One region of the Pseudoalteromonas sp. PAB 2.2 genome, then DNA from elsewhere that is predicted to be linked to it. Evidence: predicted binding sites of a transcription regulator. Region 1 holds the regulator's gene; the other holds the start of a gene.
What was found. The regulator NrdR, encoded in region 1, represses ribonucleotide reductase genes. The targets are predictions, from matches to a motif close to AAACACNANATNTNGTGTTT.
Positions count from the first base shown of each region.

Region 1 (3,176 bases):
TTATCCAGGCAAACGTTACTATGGCGGTTGTGAGCACGTTGACGTTGTTGAACAATTAGCAATTGACCGTGCAAACGAGTTATTCGGCACAGACTACGCAAACGTACAACCGCACGCTGGTTCACAAGCTAATGCGGCTGTTTTCCAAGCGCTTCTTCAGCCACATGACACCGTACTAGGTATGAGCTTAGCTCATGGTGGCCACTTAACGCATGGTTCACACGTTAACTTTTCTGGTAAAACGTACAACGCAATTCAATATGGCCTAAATGAAGAAACGGGCGAAATTGATTACGCTCAAGTTGAAGCGCTAGCACTAGAGCACAAACCAAAAATGATCATTGCGGGTTTCTCTGCATACTCAGGTATCGTTGATTGGGCTAAGTTCCGTGAAATCGCTGATAAAGTGGATGCGTACTTATTCGTAGATATGGCACACGTTGCAGGTCTTATTGCGGCTGGCGTATACCCAAGCCCAATTCCTCACGCGCATGTTGTTACAACAACAACTCATAAAACACTAGCGGGTCCTCGTGGCGGTCTAATTGTTTCTGCGTGTGGTGATGAAGAGATCTATAAAAAGCTTAACAGCGCCGTATTCCCGGGTGGCCAAGGTGGTCCTTTATGTCACATCATCGCTGCTAAAGCGGTTGCGTTTAAAGAAGCATTACAGCCTGAATTCAAAACATACCAAGCGCAAGTGGTTAAAAACGCACAAGCAATGGTTGAAGTGTTACAAGAGCGTGGCTATAAAGTTGTTTCTGGTAAAACAGACAACCACTTATTCCTTCTAGACCTAATTGATAAAGATATCACAGGTAAAGATGCTGACGCTGCCCTTGGTAATGCAAACATCACAGTAAACAAAAACTCAGTACCAAATGACCCACGTTCACCGTTTGTAACGTCGGGTCTTCGTATTGGTTCTCCGGCAATTACGCGCCGTGGTTTCAAAGAAGCTGAGTCTAAAGAGCTTGCTGGCTGGATCTGTGACGTACTAGACAACATCAACGATGCATCAGTACAAGCAGAAGTAAAAGAGAAAGTTAAAGCAATCTGTAAAAAACTACCTGTTTACGCTTAATTGCTGGTTAAACCGTAATTAAGATAACAATAGTGTTGTTTTTTGCTATTATAAAGGCCGCTTATTAAGCGGTCTTTTTTTGTTTTTTATAAACGGAAGTTTAACCTTATGCATTGCCCTTTTTGCACAGCAAAAGATACTAAAGTAATCGATTCACGACTTGTTGGCGGTGGTCACCAAGTTAGACGCCGTCGCGAATGCAACGAATGTCACGAGCGTTTTACCACCTTTGAAGGTGCTGAACTTGTTATGCCAAGGGTGATAAAGCAAGACGGTAGTCGAGAACCTTTTAACGAAGACAAATTATTAAATGGCCTGCACCGCGCATTAGAAAAACGCCCAGTGAGTACAGAGCAAATCGAAGAAGTCGTTAACGTGATTAAATCACAGCTACGTGCCACCGGAGAGCGTGAAATCTCAAGCCATTTAATCGGCGAGTGTATTATGGAATCGCTCAAAAAGCTTGATAAAGTAGCTTATGTTAGGTTTGCCTCAGTATATCGCTCATTTGAAGATATTCGTGAGTTTGGCGAAGAAATTGCCCGTTTAGGTGATTAAGCATGTCGTTCACTGAACTTGATAGCATTTATATGGCACGCGCTATTGAGCTTGCCAAACAGGGCCGTTTTACCACGACGCCAAACCCTAATGTGGGTTGTGTACTTGTTAAAGACGGCCATATAGTTGGTGAGGGTTTTCATCAACTTGCCGGGCAGGGTCATGCCGAGGTGAATGCACTGGCCGTTGCTGGCGATAATGCCAAAGGGGCAACAGCCTATGTGACGCTTGAACCTTGCAGTCATTATGGTCGTACTCCGCCCTGTGCTGAAGGTCTAAAAGCGGCCGGTGTGAGTAAAGTGATTGCTGCAATGGTAGACCCAAATCCAGCAGTCAGTGGCCGTGGCTTACAAATATTGGCTGATGCAGGTATTGACGTTGCCTCTGGGTTACTTGAGCAACAGGCGCGCGATTTAAACAAAGGCTTTTTGAAGCGAATGGAAACAGGGTTGCCTTTCGTTACCTGTAAAATGGCCTGTAGTTTAGATGGAAAAACGGCACTTAATAACGGCCAGAGTAAATGGATCACGGGTCCGCAAGCACGCCAAGACGTTCAAGCATTTCGCGCACAAAGCTGCGCAATTTTGAGTGGTGCAGATACCGTTATCAGTGATAACGCCAAATTAAATGTGCGTACTGAAGAGCTGCCATTTGCAATGCCAACATCATTGCCGATACGTCAGCCAACACGTGTGATTATCGATTCGCAAAACAGACTCACCCCAGATCTCGCTTTATTTAGTATTGAGAGTCCGGTGATTATTTTCACAACACAGCTTGATAATCAGCAGCAATGGCCACATTTTGTAAAACACGAAGTGGTGGCAGCTAACAAGAATAAAGTTGATTTATCGGCCGTTTTAGCACGGTTAGCCGAATTACAATTTAATCATATTTGGCTTGAAGCAGGAGCAACCCTAGCGGGCGCTTTTGCACAGCAAGACCTAATAGACGAATACATTGTTTATATTGCCCCTAAGTTAATAGGTGATATGGGCAAAAGCTTACTAAACTTTGCAGAAGTAACAGCCATGGGTGATGTCACTCAATTAACGTTTACCGATACACAGATAATTGGCGACGATATCCGCTTAACAGCGTACAAAGCAAAGCAAGCCACACACACTGAAGATAAAGAGTAGCATTATGTTTACTGGAATAATTGAAGCAACAGGTAAAATTGTTGAATTAACACAAAAACAAGGTGATCTCGCTATTCGTATTCAAAGTAATGATTTGGATATGAAAGACGTAAAACTAGGCGACAGTATTGCAACAAATGGTGTGTGCTTAACAGTAGTTACTAAACATAGCGATGGCTTCAGTGCTGATTTATCAAATGAAACCATTAGCCTGACAGGGTTTGCGCACTATAAAAAAGGCCAAACCGTGAATCTAGAAAAGGCCATGCAGCCAATTTCTCGCCTTGGTGGGCATTTAGTGTCAGGCCATGTTGATGGCATCGCGACAGTTGAAAGCATTACCGCCAATGCCAGAGCAACAGAGTACTGGCTAAGTACCGACCATAATTTAA
Region 1 is NZ_LYPI01000012.1:195,288-198,463, forward strand. It holds gene glyA (serine hydroxymethyltransferase) at 1-1,084, shown strand, start outside; gene nrdR (transcriptional regulator NrdR) at 1,193-1,642, shown strand; gene ribD (bifunctional diaminohydroxyphosphoribosylaminopyrimidine deaminase/5-amino-6-(5-phosphoribosylamino)uracil reductase RibD) at 1,645-2,784, shown strand; gene BWD47_RS12220 (riboflavin synthase) at 2,789-3,176, shown strand, end outside.

Region 2 (3,176 bases), on a different contig from region 1:
TAATTAAACGTCGCTTAACAGGTCAAATTGCAGGGATGACAGGGGCATATGGTAACGTTGGGGCAGTTACATTTTTAACGGTGTTATCGTTCGTTGATTATGCAACTTTCTTTTATGTTATCGCCGGTACGGCAATGATTGGCTTTGTTACTTTGTTCTTTATGGATGAACCGCGAGGTCAAATTGCTGAAGTACGCGAAGACGGGACTGTTGAACTGATTGATGTATCACACAAATAAATCTTAATACGATAGAAAAGCCAGCTTAAGCTGGCTTTTTTCGTTATTAACTAAGGGGATGTTTTAACGTTATGACAAACCTTATTTATGACTTAGGTCTAAATACTTGAACCACAGATTCATCACATTCTAAGTAAGGCCCTTCAAGTAAATCAATACAATAAGGCACCGCAGGAAATACGGCATCAAGACATTGACGAATCGCTTTGGGTTTGCCCGGTAAGTTAATAATTAATGAGCGGTCTCTTATCCCCGCTGTTTGTCGAGAGAGTATAGCCGTTGGCACGTATTTTAAGCTTTCAGTACGCATTAACTCACCAAATCCTGGCATCATTTTGTCACACACCGCTTCTGTGGCTTCGGGGGTTATGTCTCGTTTGGCGGGACCCGTTCCACCTGTGGTAATGATTAAAGCGCATTGTTCTTGATCGGCAAGCTCGCATAATGCCGCTTCAATTAAATGTTGCTCGTCTTCGACTAATCGATAGCATGCCTGCCATGGCGAACTTAAATAGTCATTTAATGTATCGGTGATAGCGGGTCCCGATAAGTCATCGTACTGGCCTCGGCTTGCGCGATCACTAACAGTCAAAATTCCAATTTTCGCAGTCATTTTCATCTCTTTACAATTCATTTATTCGCACTCTAGCAAAGTGATGGGTAAAGGTAACTCCTCCAAAGTAGGTAGAGGTGTTTGGGGGGCGCTCCGTTTCGCTGCATTTTATTTGTGACAGGAGCGGGGTTTTGATTGGCTACCCATTTTGTTCTTTTGGCAGAACTAAGCTGCTTTGATCTAGATCAAGTTTTAAACTGGCTTAAAACGGCGTTGATACTATATATTGATCATATTGAAATTTAAAACACAATATGTAGTGGTTTATGTTTAATGTATTAGAACCCCAAGTGTGCTTTCAAGAAGTCCCCGGACACATTGCGTTAGGCTTTGTGTGCACGGGGTGCCCCTTGCGCTGTCCTGGATGTCATAGCGTTGATACATGGGATCCAAAGTATGGTGAGCGGTTAACATCGCAACGCTTTATTGCACTGCTTGAGCGCTATAAGCACTTGATAACTTGTGTGGTGTTTTTTGGCGGAGAATGGCAGGAAGGTGATTTAGTTTATTTTTTAAAGTTAGCAACGCAGCAAGGCTTAGCAACGTGTTTGTATACCGGGCTTGAGGATGTGTCGGAGCAATTAAAAGCACAGCTGACTTATGTAAAAACGGGCCGTTATGTCGCTGAATTAGGTGGCCTGGCGAGCCATTTAACTAATCAACGATTTATTGAAATTGCTTCGGGTAAGGTACTTAACTCATTATTTTTAAAAGGATAACAAAAATGTCTATGCTGAATTGTGAACAATTAAAAGAAAAAATGCGTTTCATCGAAAACTATACACAGGCCAAGAATGCGGCCGATGGTTCTAAAGTGGATGCGAATGCAAATGTGACATTAAAAAATATAGCGACGCTAGAATCAGAAATAATGAAAGACTTTTTCATTCACGTTAATCGCACTCAGGTGAGTAATAAAATAACCGCGCTTTTCGGCGAGTCATTGGGCAAAGAGTACCTTCGACAAATTGAGAACCATGAAATTTATGTGCATGATGAAACGAGCTTAAAGCCTTACTGTACTTCTATCACCATGTATCCATTTTTATTGGATGGGCTAACCAAATTAGGGGGAGAGTCTAAGGCACCCAAGCATTTAGAATCGTTCTGCGGCAGTTTTGTGAATCTTGTTTTTGCAATTAGCGCGCAGTTTGCAGGGGCTGTCGCGACGGTCGAGTTTTTAATGTATTTTGATTACTTTGCGCGTAAGGATTACGGTGAAGACTATTTAGTTACTCACTATAAACAGATAGAAAATCACTTACAGCATGTCGTGTACGCTTTAAATCAACCCGCTGCTGCACGAGGTTATCAAAGCGTATTTTGGAATATCTCGTTGTACGATAGTGCATACTTTGAGGCTATGTTTGGTCATTTTGTGTTTCCTGATATGACGGCTCCCGATTGGTCGTCTTTAAAGGCACTGCAAGACATGTTTTTAAATTGGTTTAACCAAGAGCGAAACAAAGCTGTTTTAACATTTCCTGTTGTCACCGCTGCCATGCTAGTAGAAGACAATGAACCTAAAGATAAAGAATTTGCATTGATGTGTGCCGAAAACTTAAGTCAAGGCGGCTCATTTTTTGTTTATCAATCAACCGATGCTGATTCATTAGCCTCATGCTGTCGACTTCGTAATGAAATTAGCGATCATAGTTTTTCGTATAGTTTAGGCGCGGGGGGCGTTTCGACGGGCTCTATCAATGTTATTACACTGAATATGAATCGATTGGTGCAAGATGGCAGAGACCTAGCAACAGAAATAAGAAAAATACATGCTTATCAAATCGCGTATCGCACCTTAATGGAAGAGTACCAGCAAGCGGGCATGCTACCGGTGTACGACGCAGGGTTTATTTCCTTTAACAAGCAATTTTTAACCATTGGTATTAATGGCATGGTTGAAGCCGCAGAGTATTTAGGTATTCAAGTGGGGGTTAATGATGCGTATAAAGAATGGGTGAAAAGTCAGTTAGAAGTGATTTATAAAGAGAATCGCTTAGCAACAAAAGAGACCGGCTTTTTATTTAACACTGAGTTTGTTCCTGCTGAAAATTTAGGGATAAAAAATGCCAAATGGGATAGCGAAGATGGCTACTTCACGCCAAGAGAATGCTACAACAGTTATTTCTATTTAGTAGAAGACACAACACTAAATCACCTTGATAAGTTTATATTGCATGGTAAATCGATGACAGAGTTTTTAGATGGTGGCTCAGCACTGCATTTGAACTTAGAAGAGCATTTAGACACTGAGCAATATATGCAGTTATTTAATGTGGCAGCGCGAACGGGGTGCAATTATTTTTGCATTAATGTGAGGA
Region 2 is NZ_LYPI01000011.1:277,658-280,833, forward strand. It holds gene BWD47_RS11245 (NarK family nitrate/nitrite MFS transporter) at 1-239, shown strand, start outside; gene mog (molybdopterin adenylyltransferase) at 325-852, opposite strand; gene nrdG (anaerobic ribonucleoside-triphosphate reductase activating protein) at 1,119-1,571, shown strand; gene nrdD (anaerobic ribonucleoside-triphosphate reductase) at 1,577-3,176, shown strand, end outside.
Region 2: a site for NrdR is predicted at 1,098-1,117, ahead of nrdG (anaerobic ribonucleoside-triphosphate reductase activating protein). Genes of this name have one in related genera too.